4 regions of the Mesorhizobium sp. RCAM 05099 genome follow, and region 4 is predicted to be linked to each of the others. Evidence: predicted binding sites of a transcription regulator. Region 4 holds the regulator's gene; each other region holds the start of a gene.
The links. Region 4 encodes PhoB, which activates phosphate uptake and scavenging genes when phosphate is short. Its sites were predicted from a motif close to TGTCATNNANCTGTCAT; they were not measured.
Positions count from the first base shown of each region.

Region 1: a site for PhoB is predicted at 1,051-1,067, ahead of AC56QQ_RS01595 (DUF1045 domain-containing protein). Genes of this name have one in related genera too.
Region 2: a site for PhoB is predicted at 850-866, ahead of AC56QQ_RS22555 (RNA degradosome polyphosphate kinase). Genes of this name have one in related genera too.
Region 3: a site for PhoB is predicted at 973-989, ahead of phnC (phosphonate ABC transporter ATP-binding protein). Genes of this name have one in related genera too.

Region 1 covers NZ_CM185035.1:334,611-336,810, reverse strand. Annotated here, with positions in the region: gene AC56QQ_RS01605 (DUF3329 domain-containing protein) at 1-135, shown strand, start outside; gene iolB (5-deoxy-glucuronate isomerase) at 141-953, shown strand; gene AC56QQ_RS01595 (DUF1045 domain-containing protein) at 1,107-1,814, shown strand; gene AC56QQ_RS01590 (alpha-D-ribose 1-methylphosphonate 5-triphosphate diphosphatase) at 1,848-2,200, shown strand, end outside.
Region 2 covers NZ_CM185035.1:4,539,051-4,541,250, reverse strand. Annotated here, with positions in the region: gene AC56QQ_RS22565 (FAD-dependent monooxygenase) at 1-520, opposite strand, end outside; gene AC56QQ_RS22560 (zinc-finger domain-containing protein) at 541-786, opposite strand; gene AC56QQ_RS22555 (RNA degradosome polyphosphate kinase) at 931-2,200, shown strand, end outside.
Region 3 covers NZ_CM185035.1:1,481,334-1,483,533, reverse strand. Annotated here, with positions in the region: gene AC56QQ_RS07340 (DapH/DapD/GlmU-related protein) at 1-61, shown strand, start outside; gene AC56QQ_RS07335 (DUF1868 domain-containing protein) at 213-923, shown strand; gene phnC (phosphonate ABC transporter ATP-binding protein) at 1,059-1,916, shown strand; gene phnD (phosphonate ABC transporter substrate-binding protein) at 2,086-2,200, shown strand, end outside.
Region 4 covers NZ_CM185035.1:1,198,333-1,200,532, forward strand. Annotated here, with positions in the region: gene phoU (phosphate signaling complex protein PhoU) at 1-602, shown strand, start outside; gene phoB (phosphate regulon transcriptional regulator PhoB) at 622-1,311, shown strand; gene AC56QQ_RS05900 (agmatinase) at 1,325-2,200, opposite strand, start outside.

The DNA.
Region 1 (2,200 bases), 860 kb from region 4:
GAGTTCGCCACCGGCACGCCCTTCTGGGGCATCATTGCCCTCGGCTTCGCCGGCTACGGCGTCTGGCAGTTCTTCTATCTCTACAGGCCGGCCAACGAGAACAAGGCAGCGGCCGAGCCCGAACCGAAGGAGTAACCCGGATGTCGAAGCTGCTGGTGAAGGCCGACAAGGGCTATGGCCGCGTCGCCCATGTGACGCCGGAAAGCGCCGGTTGGACCTATGTCGGCTTCGACCTGCATCGGCTGAAACCCGGCGAAACGGCTTCCGGAAAAACGGATGATCGCGAAGTCTGCCTGGTGTTCGTTACCGGCAAGGGCAATGCGAAAGCCGGCGGCAAGGATCTCGGCCTGCTTGGCCAACGCATGTCGCCCTTCGAGGGCAAGCCTTGGTCGGTCTATATGCCCGAGGGATCCAACTGGTCGGTGACCGCGGACACCGAACTGGAACTCGCCGTGTGCTCGGCGCCAGGATTGGGCGGCGGCCTGCCGGTTCGCGTCATCGCACCGGACGATCTCGGCCAGGAGGTGCGCGGCAAGGGCACCAACACGCGCTACGTCACCAACATCCTGCCGGAGGGCAAGCCGGCCGACTCGCTGCTGGTGGTCGAGGTCATCACGCCCGGCGGCCACACGTCGAGTTACCCTCCGCACAAGCACGACCAGGACAATCTGCCGGATGAGTCCTATCTTGAGGAGACCTATTATCACCGCCTCAACCCGCCGCAGGGCTTTGCCTTCCAGCGCGTCTATACCGACGCCGACAAGGATGGCCATCGCACGCTCGACGAAGCGATGGCGATCGAGGACGGCGATGTGGTGCTGGTGCCCAAGGGTTATCATCCCTGCGCCGCCTGCCATGGGTACGACCTTTACTATCTCAACGTCATGGCCGGGCCGAAGCGGACTTGGAAATTCCACAACGCGCCCGAGCACGAATGGTTGATGAAGGCCTGATCGGCCATTGCTTCAGGACCTGATGACTGGTCCAGCACGAAAAAATCGTCGGCTAATGACCCGGCCGCACCGTTTTGTTACCTGAAAGCCAGCAAGGCTTCGTCAATCCGTCATGGAAATCACCTATGGCAGCGGAGCTGACGAGGACTTCCTATGCGCTACGCGATCTATTTCACCCCCCGGCAGGACGAGAAGCTGGCGCGGATTGCCGCCAACTGGCTGGGCCGCGACCCGTTCGGCGCCGCGACAAGACCAGTTGAGGCGGTGGCTGACCTGTCGGCGGCCGAAGTCGCCTTCCATACCGCTTCGGCGCGCCGCTACGGTTTTCACGCGACGCTGAAAGCGCCCTTCCGCCTGGCTGCCAACGAGACGGAAGCCTCGCTGCGCGCCGCGCTCGACGCATTTGCCGAAGCGACGCCCGTGGTGACAATCCCGCGCCTTGTCGTCAGCCAGATCGACGGCTTCTTCGCGCTGGTGCCGGAAGCGCCGCTGCCAGCGCTCAACCGCTTCGCCGATGACGTGGTGCGCGACTTCGACCGTTTTCGCGCGCCGCTGACCGAAGCCGAGATCGAACGGCGCAGCCCCGATTCGCTGAAGCCGGGTGAATTCCGCAATCTCTGCCAATGGGGCTATCCCTATGTCTTCGAAACCTTTCGCTTCCACATGACGCTGTCAGGCCGGGCGGCGTCACAGGAAAGCCCTCGTCTTCGCCTAGCCATCGACAGCCTGTTCGCGGAGGTTCTGCAACAGCCGGTCCTGGTCGATGCGCTGACGCTGTTTGTCGAAACCGAACCGGGGGCGCCGTTCATGGTGCTCTCCCATCACGCGCTCGGGCGCCGTCAGGCCAGAAAAACCGCCTGAACAAACCCCGGGAACAACCAAGGACTGCCTGAAATGACCGCCGAGACTGTTCTCCACAATGCCCGCATCGTGCTTGCCGACGAGATCGTCGAGGGTTCTCTGGTGCTGCGTGACGGCTTCATCGCCGGCATCGATGCCGGCACCGGCCGCACCGGCGAGGACATGGGTGGCGACTATGTCATTCCGGGCCTGGTCGAACTCCACACCGACCATCTCGAAGGCCATTACGCGCCGCGGCCGAAGGTGCGCTGGAACCCGATCGCCGCCGTGCTCGCGCATGACGCACAGGTAGCGACCGCCGGCATCACCACCGTGCTCGATGCCTTGCGCGTCGGCATGGACGAAGACGCCGACCTGACGTTGGCCGACATCCGCAAGCTGGCCGA
Region 2 (2,200 bases), 3.3 Mb from region 4:
GCACCGACGACCAGACGCCATCGGCGCCGACCAGCAGGGAGCCTTCCACCTCGACAGTCTCGTCGTCGGTCTCGACACTCGCCGTGATGCCATGGGTCCCGATGGCAAGGCTGCCGACGCGCCCGCCGGTGGTAAGCTGAATATCCGGCACCTCGGCAAGGCGCGCCATCAGCGCCGCCTGCAGGTCGGCGCGGTGAGCCACGAGGTAGGGTGCCCGCCAGCGCGCTTCAGCGGTCTGTCCAAGTGGCACGCGCGCCAGTTCACGCAACGTCGCGGCGTCCTTCAGCACCACCGCTTCCGGCCGCACCGCTGTTGGCAGCAGGCGGTCGAGCACACCGAGCTGGCGAAGGATGCGTGTTGCATTGGGAGAAAGCTGGAGGCCGGCGCCAACTGCATCCATGCGTTGCGCCTGTTCGTACACTTGCACGGCATTACCGTGTTCGGCGAAGGCCAGCGCCGCGGTCAACCCGGCGATGCCCGCCCCGGCGATGATGACTTGCCGGGAGCGCATGTCGTCCATTTGCAGCCGGTCGCTGGAGATCAGGCGGCCTGGTCGATATAGATGCAGCCAGCCGGCTGCGTTTCCGTCGCCTTCAGCTTTGGCGAATAGCGGTAGAGCGTCGAGCAATAGGGGCAGACTTTTTCATTGTCGTCGCCCATGTCGAGAAACACATGCGGGTGGTCGAAAGGCGGGTTGGCGCCGGTGCACATGAATTCCTTGACGCCGATGTCGATCGCCGGGTGGCCCGCATCGTTCTGAAAATGGGGAATGGAACCGCCTGCCATCGTCATCTCCTTAACGCAGTCTCGTCTGCATCTGGATCATATCAGGTCTCTTTGCAAGATCGATGAAATGAAACTGTCGCAAAAGCCTGTCAGAGGATAAGTTAAGCCGGTTAACCGGCTTTAGGCGCGGGAAGAGCAGGAACCATGAACGAACTGAAGCCGGTGCAGAGCGAATTCATCAATGTCGAGGCAGCGAGCCCGGAAGGCGGCAATCCCGACCGTTTCGTCAATCGCGAGTTTTCCTGGCTGCAGTTCAACCGGCGTGTTCTCGAAGAATCGCTCAACCTCAATCATCCGCTGCTGGAGCGTGTCCGCTTCCTGTCGATCTCGGCCGCCAATCTCGACGAGTTTTTCATGGTGCGCGTCGCCGGCCTCGCCGGCCAGGTGCGCGAGGGGATCGTGCTGAAGAGCCCCGACGGACGCACCCCCGAACAGCAGCTCGAACAGCTGCTGCGTGAGGTCGAACGGCTGCAGGAAGACCAGCAGAAGAGCCTTTCGGCCCTTACCGTGCTGCTCAACAAGGAAGGCATTGAAAGCATCACCCGCGATGCGCTGACCAAGGACGAAAAGATCTGGCTGGAAGACCATTTCCAGGAACAGGTGTTTCCGGTGCTCACCCCGCTGTCGATCGACCCGGCGCATCCGTTCCCGTTCATTCCCAATCTCGGCTTCTCGATGGCGCTGCAGCTGCGCCATCGCAAGAACGGCGAAGAGATGAGCGCACTTCTGCGCCTGCCGGTGGCTCTGAAGCGTTTCATCCGTTTGCCGGACCGCAAGCGCCATGTCCGCTTCATCCCGCTGGAAGAGGCGGTCGGCCTCTACATTGGCAAGCTGTTTCCTGGCTATGAAGTCAAGGGCTCCGGCACGTTCCGCATCATCCGAGACAGCGATATCGAGGTCGAGGAGGAGTCCGAGGATCTGGTGCGCCTGTTCGAGACGGCGCTGAAGCGCCGCCGCCGCGGTTCGGTGATCCGCATTGAATTCGACAGGCTGATGCCGTCGGAACTACGCGATTTCGTCGCTGGTGAGCTTGGCGTCTCGTCGAGCCGCATCAGCGTCCTAACCGGCCCGCTGGCGCTCAGCCAGATATCCGAGATCGTCGCCGTCCCCCGCGATGATCTGAAATTCACACCCTACAATCCGCGCTTTCCCGAACGCATCCGCGAGCATGGCGGCGATTGCTTCGCAGCCATCCGCGAGAAGGACATCATCGTCCACCACCCCTATGAATCCTTCGATGTGGTGGTGCAGTTCCTGCGCCAGGCGATGGCCGATCCCGAAGTGGTGGCGATCAAGCAGACGCTTTACCGCACCTCCAACGACAGCCCGATCGTGCGTGCGCTGGTCGACGCAGCGGAGGCCGGAAAGTCGGTGACGGCGCTGGTCGAGCTCAAGGCGCGTTTCGACGAGGAAG
Region 3 (2,200 bases), 280 kb from region 4:
CTCGCTCGATGATTTTCGGTCGCTTGAGGCCGAAGCCTTCCTGGAGAAATATGGCGGGTAGAGCAATTGCAGGAAAAGTGGGAAACGGTTTTCCGTCCGGAATTGCGTTAGACAACGAGAGATAGGCCATCACATCATCGTCATGGGCGAACCTGTTTCATATCCCTGACACATCGCCGGGGCAGGACGCGGTCTTTCCCTTGGAGATCGCAATGCCTGTTTCTGTCAGACCGTCGCTCGCCGGATTCTTTGCCGGCTCCAATCCGACCCCTCCGGTGCATCTCGGCACCCGCTATGACACGTCGGGCAATTTCCTGATCGAGCCCGGCAATACGGTTGTCAGCCACCTGGTCAGCGGTTCGCCATCCGAGGCCGTGGTGCTTGCGGTGCGCGACCGGATGCTGGCGATGCCCGACGCCGACCGGCTCGCCTTCACGCCCGTCTCCAGCCTGCACATGACGCTTTTCCAGGGCATCATCGAATACCGCCGCCGCTTGCCCTACTGGCCGCGGGACGTACCGCTCGACACCAGCATCGACGCGATGACCCGCCTCTATCTGGAACGGCTGAAAGGCTTCGAGGGCCTTGGCCCGTTCAACATCAAGGTGGTCGAAGTCGTACCGACGGGACTCACCGTTGCCGGCGCGACGGACGAGGACGTGGGCATCATGCGTGCCTGGCGCGATGCCTTGGCCGTGCCGTTCGGATACCGGCACCCCGATCACGACGCTTACGTCTTCCACATCACCTTTGCCTATCAGATCCAGCGTCTTGCCGACGACAGGGCGGCTGAATGGCAAGCATTGTTCGATGACTCTCTCGCGCTTTTCGCGCGGCAGGCGCCGGTGATCGAGATCAGGACGCCTGCCTTCTGTGCATTCCGCGACATGAAGCACTTCGAGGAGTTGCTTGTGCTCGGCTGATCGCTCTGAAAGGGACGCCAGACGCCGCGTCTGTGGGCGGTAACAAAACTGACATCAATCCGACACCGCAGGTTCATGGCGCTGCGCTAGCGAAGGCCAACAGACCTTCAACCGCGACTGGACTGGAACCTGCCCATGTCAGCAACGTCAGCCACGCTCGAAATCCGCGGCGTCTCTCGCCGATTTGGCAAGAACATCGCCGTCAGCAATGTCGACATTTCCATCCCGCAAGGTCAGATGGTCGGCATTATCGGCCGTTCCGGAGCCGGCAAATCGACCCTTTTGCGCATGATCAACCGTCTCATCGATCCCAGCCAGGGGTCGATTTTTTTTGACGGCGCCGAGGTTTCCCAGCTGCGTGGTTCGCCGTTGCGGCGCTGGCAGCGCGACTGCGCCATGATCTTCCAGCAGTTCAACCTGGTGCCGCGCCTCGATGTGCTGACCAACGTGCTGCTCGGCAAGCTGAACCACCGTTCGACCATCACCAATCTGTTCGGTATGTTCTCGCGCGCCGAGTGCGCCGAGGCGGTTGCGGCGCTGGAGCGGCTCGATATCGCCCGCACGGCACTGCAGCCCGCCGGCACCTTGTCGGGCGGCCAGCAGCAGCGCGTCGCCATCGCGCGTGCCATGATGCAGCAGCCCAGGGTTATCCTCGCCGACGAGCCGATCGCTTCGCTCGACCCGCTCAACGCCAAGGTGGTGATGGATTCGCTGCAGGATATCAATCTGCGCGACGGCATCACCGTCGTCACCAATCTTCACACGCTGGATACCGCCCGCACCTATTGCAACCGCATCATCGGCATGGCTGCCGGCAAGGTCGTCTTCGATGGCCCGCCGGAAGAGCTCAACCGCGAGGCCGTGCGTCTCGTCTATGGCGCCGACAGCAACGGCGCCGAAATCTCCGAGGCCATCACCTCGACCAGCGTTGCCATCAAGCAAAAGATCGCCGCATCCGCCGGACCGCTCGAGCCCGCATTCCCGGGTTACTGAACCCATGGTCCCGAACCGAAGGTCCGCGTTAGCGAAACTTGGAATCCGGTTTTCGGGAAAGACCACGGGCCAGAAAAGAGCGGTTGGGATCGCCCGCCCGCGTCAAGGGCACCTGTCGAAATCAAGAACGCTGCCGGCGCGGGGCCGGAACCTACAGGAGAGAGATCAGATGTTCAGGAAGATGGTTTTTGGCGCCGTTTCGGTGCTCGCAATGGCGACCAGCATGGCTCATGCCGCCGATATGAAGGAATTTCGCGTCGGCATTCTCGGCGGTGAAAACGAAA
Region 4 (2,200 bases):
AGGCGCTTTTGAATTCCGACAACGCCCTGGCACAGCGCGTTGTCTCCGACGACGCGATCATGGACGCGCGCCAGCGCGAACTCGACGACCGCGCCATCACATTGATCGCCAAGCGTCAGCCGATGGCCGACGATCTGCGCCATGTCGTCGGTTCGATCCGCATGGCCGGCGACCTCGAACGCATCGGCGATCTTGCCAAGAACATAGCCAAACGCGTCGGCACCGTTGGCCTCAGCGTCACGCCTCGCGACCTTTCGCACTCGATCGATGCGATGGCGCAACTGGTGCTGATCCAGGTGCAGGGCGTGATCGAGGAATATGCTGCCGCCGACGCGGCGGCGCTGGCCAAGCTCAGGAACGACGACGAACGCATCGACGTCAAGTACACGTCCGTGTTCCGCGAACTCCTGACCTACATGATGGAGGATCCGCGCAACATCACCGCGTGCACGCATCTGTTGTTCTGCGCCAAGAACCTCGAACGCATCGGCGATCACGTGACCAACATCGCCGAGAATGCGTATTATGTTTTGACCGGCACACAGCTGCCCGCCAATCGCCCGAAGCAGGACGAGACGGCAATGTCCGCGCCGGCGGCATGACGACAGGGGTGAGCAGCCGATGATCGCGCCACGCATCATGGTGGTGGAGGATGAGGAGCCGCTGGGTGTGCTGCTCCGCTACAATCTGGAGTCCGAGGGCTATCAGGTCGAGGTGGTGACGCGCGGCGACGAGGCCGAGATCCGGCTGCAGGAGAACGTTCCCGACCTTCTGGTGCTGGACTGGATGGTGCCGGCGGTTTCCGGCATCGAACTCTGCCGGCGGCTGAGAATGCGCCCCGAGACCGAGCGGCTGCCGATCATCATGCTGACCGCGCGTGGCGAGGAGAGCGACCGCGTGCGCGGCCTTTCCACAGGCGCCGACGATTATCTGGTCAAGCCGTTCTCGACACCGGAGTTCATGGCCAGGGTCAAGGCGCTGCTGCGCCGCGCCAAGCCGGAAGTGCTGTCCAGCGTGCTCAAGGTTGGCGACATCGTGCTCGATCGTGAGTCGCACCGGGTCTATCGCAAGAAGAGCGAGATCCGGCTCGGACCGACCGAATTCCGCCTGCTGGAATTCATGATGCGCCACCCTGGCCGCGTTTTCTCGCGCAGCCAGCTGCTCGACAATGTCTGGGGCGAGACGATCTATATCGATGAGCGCACGGTGGACGTGCATGTCGGCCGGTTGCGCAAGGCGGTCAACAATGGCCGCATGCCCGATGTCATCCGCACGATCCGCGGGGCGGGTTACGCGATCAGGGAAGACTAGGGACAGTCCGGGCTCAAACCTGCCGGACGACGGTGCCGATCACATTGACGAGAAGGCGCGCCGCGGTCAGGGCCGACAGGCCGTCAATGTCGGCGGGAGGATAGAGCTCGACAAGGTCGAATCCTGCGATCCTGGCCCGCCTGCCGAGGCCCGCGATCAGATCGATCACCTGGGTGTAGGCGAGGCCGCCGGGCGAACGCGCCGCCACGCCCGGCATGATGCCGGGATCGAGGCCGTCGCAGTCGAGGGTTACGACGACCCGCGCCCCTTCCGGAATATGCCGGAGAGCGGCTTCGACGCCCTGGGCGTGAACCTCGCGGGCCGTTACAAGGCGGCTACCATAGCGCCGTGCCGCTTCGATTTCGGTGAGGCGCGCGCTGCCAACGCCACGGATGCCGACCTGCACGATGCCGGCGACATGCGGCATCTCGCTCGCGCGGCGCATCGGGTTCGAATAGCCGTAGCGCTCGCCATGCACCTCGTCGCGCCAGTCGATATGGGCGTCGATCTGCAGGATCCAGACCGGCCCGTGATCCGCAAAGCCGGCGAGGAAGGGGATGGGCACGGAATCGTCGCCGCCGAGCAGGATCGGTACGGCCGGCAATGCCAGAACCTGACGCGTTTTCGCCTCGATCCGCGCCCTGTTGCCGGTATTGTCATGCATGGTGGTCGGGATGTCGCCGGTGTCGATGCAGCAGACCGGCTTGCCGTCGAACAGCGGGCCGCCGAGATCGAAATCCCAGTGCTCGACGAGTGTGGCATCGCCCTGACTCGCAACGCGGATGGCGTCGGCGGCCAAGGCATAGCCGCGGCTGTCCTCGCCGGGATAGGTGCTGCCGTGGCCGGCTCCGAAGATCACCGCGCGCGGGATACGGCCATCGGCAAGCCG